Regions from separate parts of the Micromonospora sp. NPDC048947 genome, predicted to be linked through region 2. Evidence: riboswitches for the same ligand, from Rfam matches in the RefSeq annotation. Region 2 holds a riboswitch; each other region holds the start of a gene.
What was found. A riboswitch is a leader RNA that binds a small molecule or an ion and turns the genes downstream of it on or off. The one in region 2 is predicted to bind cobalamin.
Positions count from the first base shown of each region.

Region 1: it holds a riboswitch for cobalamin, as region 2 does, so the genes downstream of both, bluB (5,6-dimethylbenzimidazole synthase) here and cobN (cobaltochelatase subunit CobN) in region 2, are expected to answer to the same signal.
Region 3: it holds a riboswitch for cobalamin, as region 2 does, so the genes downstream of both, AB0B98_RS25920 (ribonucleoside-diphosphate reductase subunit alpha) here and cobN (cobaltochelatase subunit CobN) in region 2, are expected to answer to the same signal.

Region 1 is NZ_JBEZFO010000004.1:233,424-235,687, forward strand. It holds gene AB0B98_RS08400 (PspC domain-containing protein) at 1-46, shown strand, start outside; gene bluB (5,6-dimethylbenzimidazole synthase) at 355-984, opposite strand; cobalamin riboswitch at 1,014-1,214, opposite strand; S-adenosyl-L-homocysteine riboswitch at 1,377-1,452, shown strand; gene metH (methionine synthase) at 1,479-2,264, shown strand, end outside.
Region 2 is NZ_JBEZFO010000010.1:188,246-190,509, reverse strand. It holds gene AB0B98_RS16975 (hypothetical protein) at 1-67, shown strand, start outside; cobalamin riboswitch at 499-628, shown strand; gene cobN (cobaltochelatase subunit CobN) at 907-2,264, shown strand, end outside.
Region 3 is NZ_JBEZFO010000020.1:62,977-65,240, forward strand. It holds gene AB0B98_RS25920 (ribonucleoside-diphosphate reductase subunit alpha) at 1-1,072, opposite strand, end outside; cobalamin riboswitch at 1,265-1,482, opposite strand; gene AB0B98_RS25925 (enolase C-terminal domain-like protein) at 1,915-2,264, shown strand, end outside.

The DNA.
Region 1 (2,264 bases), on a different contig from region 2:
GGTCGCCGACTATGAGCGCCAACGTGACGCACCGCGATATGCCTGAACCGAGCGAACGGAGAAGAGGGAGTCCGAAGCGCGCTGTTGTCGCTCAGCAAACCACCGTGCCACAGCCCGACCAGGGCCCCGACGGATGTCACCACCTTCCGGATATGCGCGATCAATTGCACTCTTCTGCCGCCGCTGACAAGGCGCGGCGATCGGGGGCGTGCTCCCCGATCGACCGCTGCCGGTGCCGCGTGGCGAGATGGTGCCGTGCCCCTGGTTATGGCTCACGGGTTGACTGGTGGCGGGGGTCCGCCTCGAACATGCACGCCGGTTGCCTGGCGCGGGAGCGCCGCCACAACCACTTGGTCACTCCGTCGTCCAACGATCGTGGTGGATCACCGATGACACCGGGCTTCGCTGGCGCCAGCCGTGCCGCTCCAGGTCCGGCGTCTGCTCCAAATGGGTGACCGGGCCGAGGCAGAGCCATGCCACCGGGCGGACGGTGGCCGGGATGCCGAGCAGGTCGCGTAGGAACGGCTCCCGGTAGAACGAGACCCAGCCGACCCCGAGTTGCTCGGCGGTTGCGGCCAGCCACAGGTTCTGGATCGCCAGACAGACCGAGTAGAGGCCGGCGTCGGCGATCGCGTGACGGCCGAGCACGGCCGGCCCGCCCCGCTCGGGGTCGTACGTGACGACGACTGACATCGTCGACTCCCGTACGCCATCGATCTTGATCCGGTTGAAGCGTTCCGCCGCAGCACCCTCGAGAGTGGCCGCGAAGGTGTCCCGTTCCCGCTGCACGTGCCGGTGGAACTCCTGCCGCAGCTCGGGATCGCGGACCAGGATGAAGTCCCAGGGCTGGGAGAGGCCGACGCTCGGCGCGGCGTGCGCCGCCGTGAGGACCCGGTTCAACGTCTCGTCGGGGATCGGCGCCCCGGTGAACTGGGCACGTACGTCCCGGCGGCGGTGGATGGTCTCGTAGAGGCCGGTGTCCAAGGCAGGCTCCCGCTGCGCTCGTGCCCCTGACGGGGGCGATGACGCGAGGCCGGTCTTCGGACTCCCGGATCTATGCTGGTCACCCGCCTTCCCAACCCCGCAGGGTCAGTGGCTGCGTCTGGTACGCGTGGGTGGCAGCTCCCCGGTCACCGCGGCGGGCCCGTGCCGGACTCACACCGGCTTCCCGATTCTCCCCACTCGCGCAGGGCACCTCGCAACGTTTGTGCCACCGCACACGATAACGGTCCCGACGAACATGGGAGGCCCCGGCGCTGCATCGCCAGTGATGGGCGCGGGCTCGTCACGATCGGGCTTGCCGCGTGACCGCGGCGGCCAGACGCCGACGCCGTACGGGGACCTCCAGGCGGACGGGTCGGGTAGCATCTTCCTGTCGGGTCGAGAGGCGCTGCGACGGGCGGAGCCCGCCACGCTCGGCCCTCATCTCTTCGACAAGGGCGCCTCCGAGCTTCGGAGGCGACCGCTTGAGCGCGTTATTGAGCCAGAAAGACACCGCATCGTCGCTGCGGCAGCTGATGTCCCAGCGTGTTCTGGTGCTGGACGGCGCCTGGGGAACGATGTTGCAGGGCGCGCAGCTCACCGCCGCGGACTATCGGGGCGACCTGATTGTCGACCATCCGCAGGACGTCAGCGGTGATCCCGACCTGCTCAACCTCACCCGGCCGGACGTCATCCTGGACGTACACCGGCAGTATCTGGCCGCCGGCGCCGACATCACCACCACCAATACGTTCACTGCGACGAGCATCGGCCAGGCCGACTACGGGCTCCAGTCACTGGTTCGTGAGATGAACGTCCAGGGCGCGCGGCTGGCCCGGCAGGCGGCGGACGAGTTCGGTGGCCGGTTCGTGGCTGGCTCGGTCGGGCCGCTGAACGTGACGCTGTCGCTGTCGCCGCGGGTCGAGGACCCGGCGTATCGTGCCGTCGACTTCGACGCAGTGCGCGCGGCGTACGCGGAGCAGATCTCGGCCCTGGCCGAGGGTGGTGTCGACCTGCTTCTGATCGAGACGATCTTCGACACGTTGAACGCGAAGGCCGCAATCGCCGCAGCCCGTGAGGTCGCGCCGCAGCTGCCGCTGTGGATCTCCGTTACCATCGTCGACCTGAGCGGCCGGACCCTGTCGGGGCAGACCGTGGAGGCTTTCTGGCGCTCGATAGAGCGGGCCGATCCGCTGGTCGTCGGCGTGAACTGCTCGCTGGGCGCGGCCGAGATGCGCCCGCACGTCGAGGAGCTTTCCAAGATCGCTGGCACCTACGTGGCG
Region 2 (2,264 bases):
GCGCACCGGCTACCCGGAACGGATGCGGACCTGGAGCCGGGCCCACCCGGAACGCCACGCCCGCTGAGGCCAGGTCAGCGCGGCTGGGCCGGCGCGGGTGCGCGCGAAGTGGTGGCGCGGGCCTGCACCCGCCGGAAGTCGCGTGAGGTGACAGGGCCTGATGCCCTCCCCGGGATTGATCGCGGACACTGGTGGTGCGTTCGCCGATCCCAGGTGATGGTGTCGACCGACGCCACGCTGCCGGATGATCGGCGCAGGCCAGAGTTCGTTCGGATGTCCTTTGCTCTGCTTACCTATGCGCACCAGGAACGGAGCGTCACTGGTGCCTATGGGTAAGCAGAGCAAAGGACATCGGGCATTGAGCGGGGGCATTGCGGCGTACCGATTCGCGCTCGCACCAATCGCTGAAGCCCGATGGGTTCCGTCCGTCTGGTAGGGCGGGACCGGCGTTGACCGGCGGCGCGACGGTGTGGCAGCATTCGCGGCCTGACGGCAGTGAAGGAAGTCGGTGCGATTCCGACGCGGTCCCGCCACTGTCACCGGGGAGCGATCCCCCCTCGTGAGTCACGGCCGTGTGTCTGCGGTTGGAAGGCCGGGGGAGAGCGTCGATCCGGAAGCCAGGATACTTCGGCCGTCGGGACGTACCCCAGGGCGTGGACACCCGAGGAGGACCCGATGACGCACAGCGTCTTATTCATCGACGATCATCGTCGTATTGCGCTCCAGGCAGCGCGCTCCAGGGACATCGGCCACCGGCACCGCTGAGCTGATCGCCCGGCGCTGACCGGCCCCGACGCACGCGTCGGTGCGCCGTTCGCCCGGGCCGTCGTACCGGCTGACGCCGAACCCACCCGCATCGCCCGGTCGCCCCCTGAGGGCCCAGGGCGTCACTTTCCGGAGCCTGCCGTGCGTATCCTGCTGCTGTCCACCGCCGACACCGACCTGCTGGCCGCCCGCGCCAGCGGTGCCGACTACCGGCTGGCCAACCCCGCCAGAGTCGCCGCCGACGAGGTGCCCGCCCTGCTCGACGGGGTCGCCCTCGTCGTCGTACGGCTGCTCGGCGGTCGGCAGGCGTGGCCGGACGGACTCGCCGCGGTGCTCGCCACCGGCGTGCCGACGGTCGTGCTCGGCGGTGAGGCGCTGCCCGACGCGGAGCTGATGGCCATCTCCACAGTGCCGTCCGGGGTCGTCACCCAGTCGCTGGCGTACCTGGTGGAGGGCGGTCCGGACAACCTCGGGCAGTTGGCCCGGTTCCTCTCCGACACGGTGCTGCTCACCGGCGAGGGGTTCGCCGCACCAGCGCCCACCCCGGCGTACGGCGTGCACGGCGACCACCCCACCGACCCGGACCGGCCCACAGTGGGGATCGTCTTCTACCGGGCGCACGCTCTGGCCGGCAACACTGGTTTCGTCGACGTGCTCGCCGACGCGGTCCACCAGGCCGGCGGCAACCCGCTGCCGATCTTCTGCGGCTCGCTGCGCGGGCTGACCGCGGGCGCCGGCCCACTCGGGCTCTTCGCCCGCTGTGACGCGCTGCTGGTCACGGTGCTCGCGGCCGGCGGTGCGGTCGCCGCGGACGCCTCCGGTGGCGGCGACGAGGACGCCTGGGACGTCGGCGCCCTGGCGGCCCTGGACGTGCCGGTCATCCAGGCGCTCTGCCTCACCAGCACCCGCGCGCAGTGGGCCGACAGCGACGCCGGCCTGTCCCCGCTGGACGCCGCCATGCAGGTCGCCATCCCCGAGTTCGACGGTCGGATCATCACAGTGCCGTTCTCGTTCAAGCAGATCGACGCCGACGGGCTCTCGGTATACGCCGCCGACCCCGAGCGGGCCGCCCGGGTCGCCGGGATCGCGGTGCGCCACGCCCGGCTGCGGTACGTGCCGCACGCCGACAAGCGGGTCGCCGTGGTGCTCAGCTCGTACCCCACCAAGCACTCCCGGGTCGGCAACGCTGTCGGGCTGGACACCCCGGCCTCGGCGGTCCGGCTGTTCGCCGCGCTGGCCGAGGCCGGCTACGACCTGGGTGACGCGCCGCCGCCCGACGACGGCGACGCGCTGATCCACGCCCTGATCGCCGCCGGTGGTCACGACGTGGAGTGGCTCACCCCGGAGCAGTTGGCCGCCGCCGAGGCCCGGATACCGGGGACGACGTACCGGCGTTGGTTCGACGAGGTACCGGCCGAGCTGCGCGAGCGGATGCGGGAGCACTGGGGTGAGCCGCCGGGCGAGCTGTACACCGAGGGCGGCGACATCGTGCTCGCCGG
Region 3 (2,264 bases), on a different contig from region 2:
CGCCCCACAGGTCGGGCAGCTCGGGCACCTCGTGCGGGTCGAACAGCGACCACGGCTCGTCGGCCTCGACCCGCCGCATGAACTCGTCCGGGATCCAGTTGGCCAGGTTGAGGTTGTGGGTGCGTCGGGCGTCCTCGCCGGTGTTGTCCCGCAGTTGCAGGAACTCCTCGATGTCCGGGTGCCACGGCTCCAGATAGACGCAGGCCGCGCCCTTGCGTCGGCCACCCTGGTTCACAGCGGCGACGCTCGCGTCGAGCGTGCGCAGCCACGGCACGATGCCGTTGGACTGCCCGTTCGTGCCCCGGATCAGCGCTCCCCGGGAGCGGACCCGGGAGTACGCGATGCCGATGCCACCGGCGAACTTGGACAGGTTGGCGACCTGGGCGTACCGCTGGTAGATCGAGTCCAGCTCGTCGAGCGGGGAGTCGACCAGGTAGCAGGAGGACATCTGGGTGTGCCGGGTGCCGGAGTTGAACAGGGTCGGTGAGCTGGGCAGGTAGGCCAGGCTGGACATCAGCCGGTAGAAGTCGACAGCCTCGTCCGCCGTCCGGGACAGGCCGCAGGCCACCCGCAGCAGCCAGTACTGCGGGGTCTCCAGCACCAGTCGGCTGATGGGGTGGCGCAGCAGGTAGCGGTCGTACACGGTGCGCAGGCCGAAGTACTCGAACCGGCGGTCGCCGTCCGGGTCGATGGCGTGGTCGAGCGTCGCGGCGTGTGCGGCGACGAACGCGGCGGTGTCGTCACCGATCAGACCCTCGGCGTGGCCGACCCGGATCGCCGCGCTGAACGAGGTGATGCCCTGTCGACGCACCTCCTTGTCGACGTAGCCGGCCAGCAATCGCGCGGCGAGGCGCGAGTACTGCGGCTCCTCACCGATCATCTCGGCGGCGGTCTGGATGGACAGCCGGTCAAGTTCGGCGGTGGTCGCGCCGTCGTAGAGCCCGCTTATGGTGCGGGTGGCCACCCGCATCGGGTCGACGTCGGTCAGGTCGTCGGCCCACCGCTCGATCGCTCGGACGATCTTGTTCACGTCCACGGGTTCGGTGCCGCCGTCGCGCTTGCGGACCTGCATCGGCGTCCGTCGCGCTGTCGCGTCGCCGCTGGCCGGGACTACCTCGGTGACTGTCACCACTCGCTCCTCGGAGTTCGAGACCTGGTGGCCCGGACGCGAGGAGACAGACACCGACGGACGCCACGCCAGCCCGGCGTGGGTCAGGTGGCGTCAGCCGTCCCACGCGGCCTCGGACCGCCGCGCCACCCGGATGCGGGTACGCGGCGCGCTGGCAGGTCTTCGGACTCGCGGGCACGACCGGGCTCGCCGGTCTCCTACTGGCCGTCGCTTCCCAGGCCGATTGATGGCCCAGTGCTGATGACGGCGGTCGTTCCCACTCACCGCTGCGGGACAGTCCCGGATTTCCACCGGGTTCCCTGTTGCCTCGACCGCCCCGGATGAGCGGCCGAACCAGCTGCGCTCGACACCATATATAGGGACGCAGCCGTTGTCACACCCCACATGTCGGTCTCGGGCGTGTCGGCGGCCGACTCGGTGACCACCGTCACCACCCCGGCCGACAACACCCCGTCGACCGACGCCAGGCACCGGAGACGGGGCCCTGCGCGCTGGTGTCGACAGTCGACAGGGATGTGGCGTATCGAGGCCACGGTGCCGCAGACCGCACCCATATGTCACTGTCTATGCCTTGAGGTGGGGTTGAACACCCGATCTCCACGGGCTCGCCACCCTGCCACCTTCGCCCGTCAACGGGCACGATGGACGGTGAGGCGGATCGACCCAGCGAGGCAAACATCATACGTCTGTGGGCCCACGGTGATCGACATCGTTGACGGGCTGGAGCGGCGCTCCGTATACTCCCTGTGATCATCTGATCTTTAGCCTAGCCGGGCGAGGAACGCATGCCGCAGATCACTGCCGTCACCGTCGAAGACGTCCGCTTCCCCACCTCCCTGACCGCTGACGGGTCAGACGCCATGAACAAGGACGGCGACTACTCGGCGGCCTACGTCGTCCTGCACACCGACGGCGTCGACGGCGTGGGCGCGCCACTCGCGGGGCACGGCCTGACCTTCACCATCGGTCGAGGCAACGACATCGTCGCGGCGGCGGCAGTCCACCAGGCACAGCTTCTGGTGGGCCTGGACGTGGCGACGATGGCAGCGGACATGGGCGCCGTCTACCGCCTCCTCACCTCCGACTCGCAACTGCGTTGGCTCGGGCCGGAGAAGGGTGTCGTCCACCTGTCCCT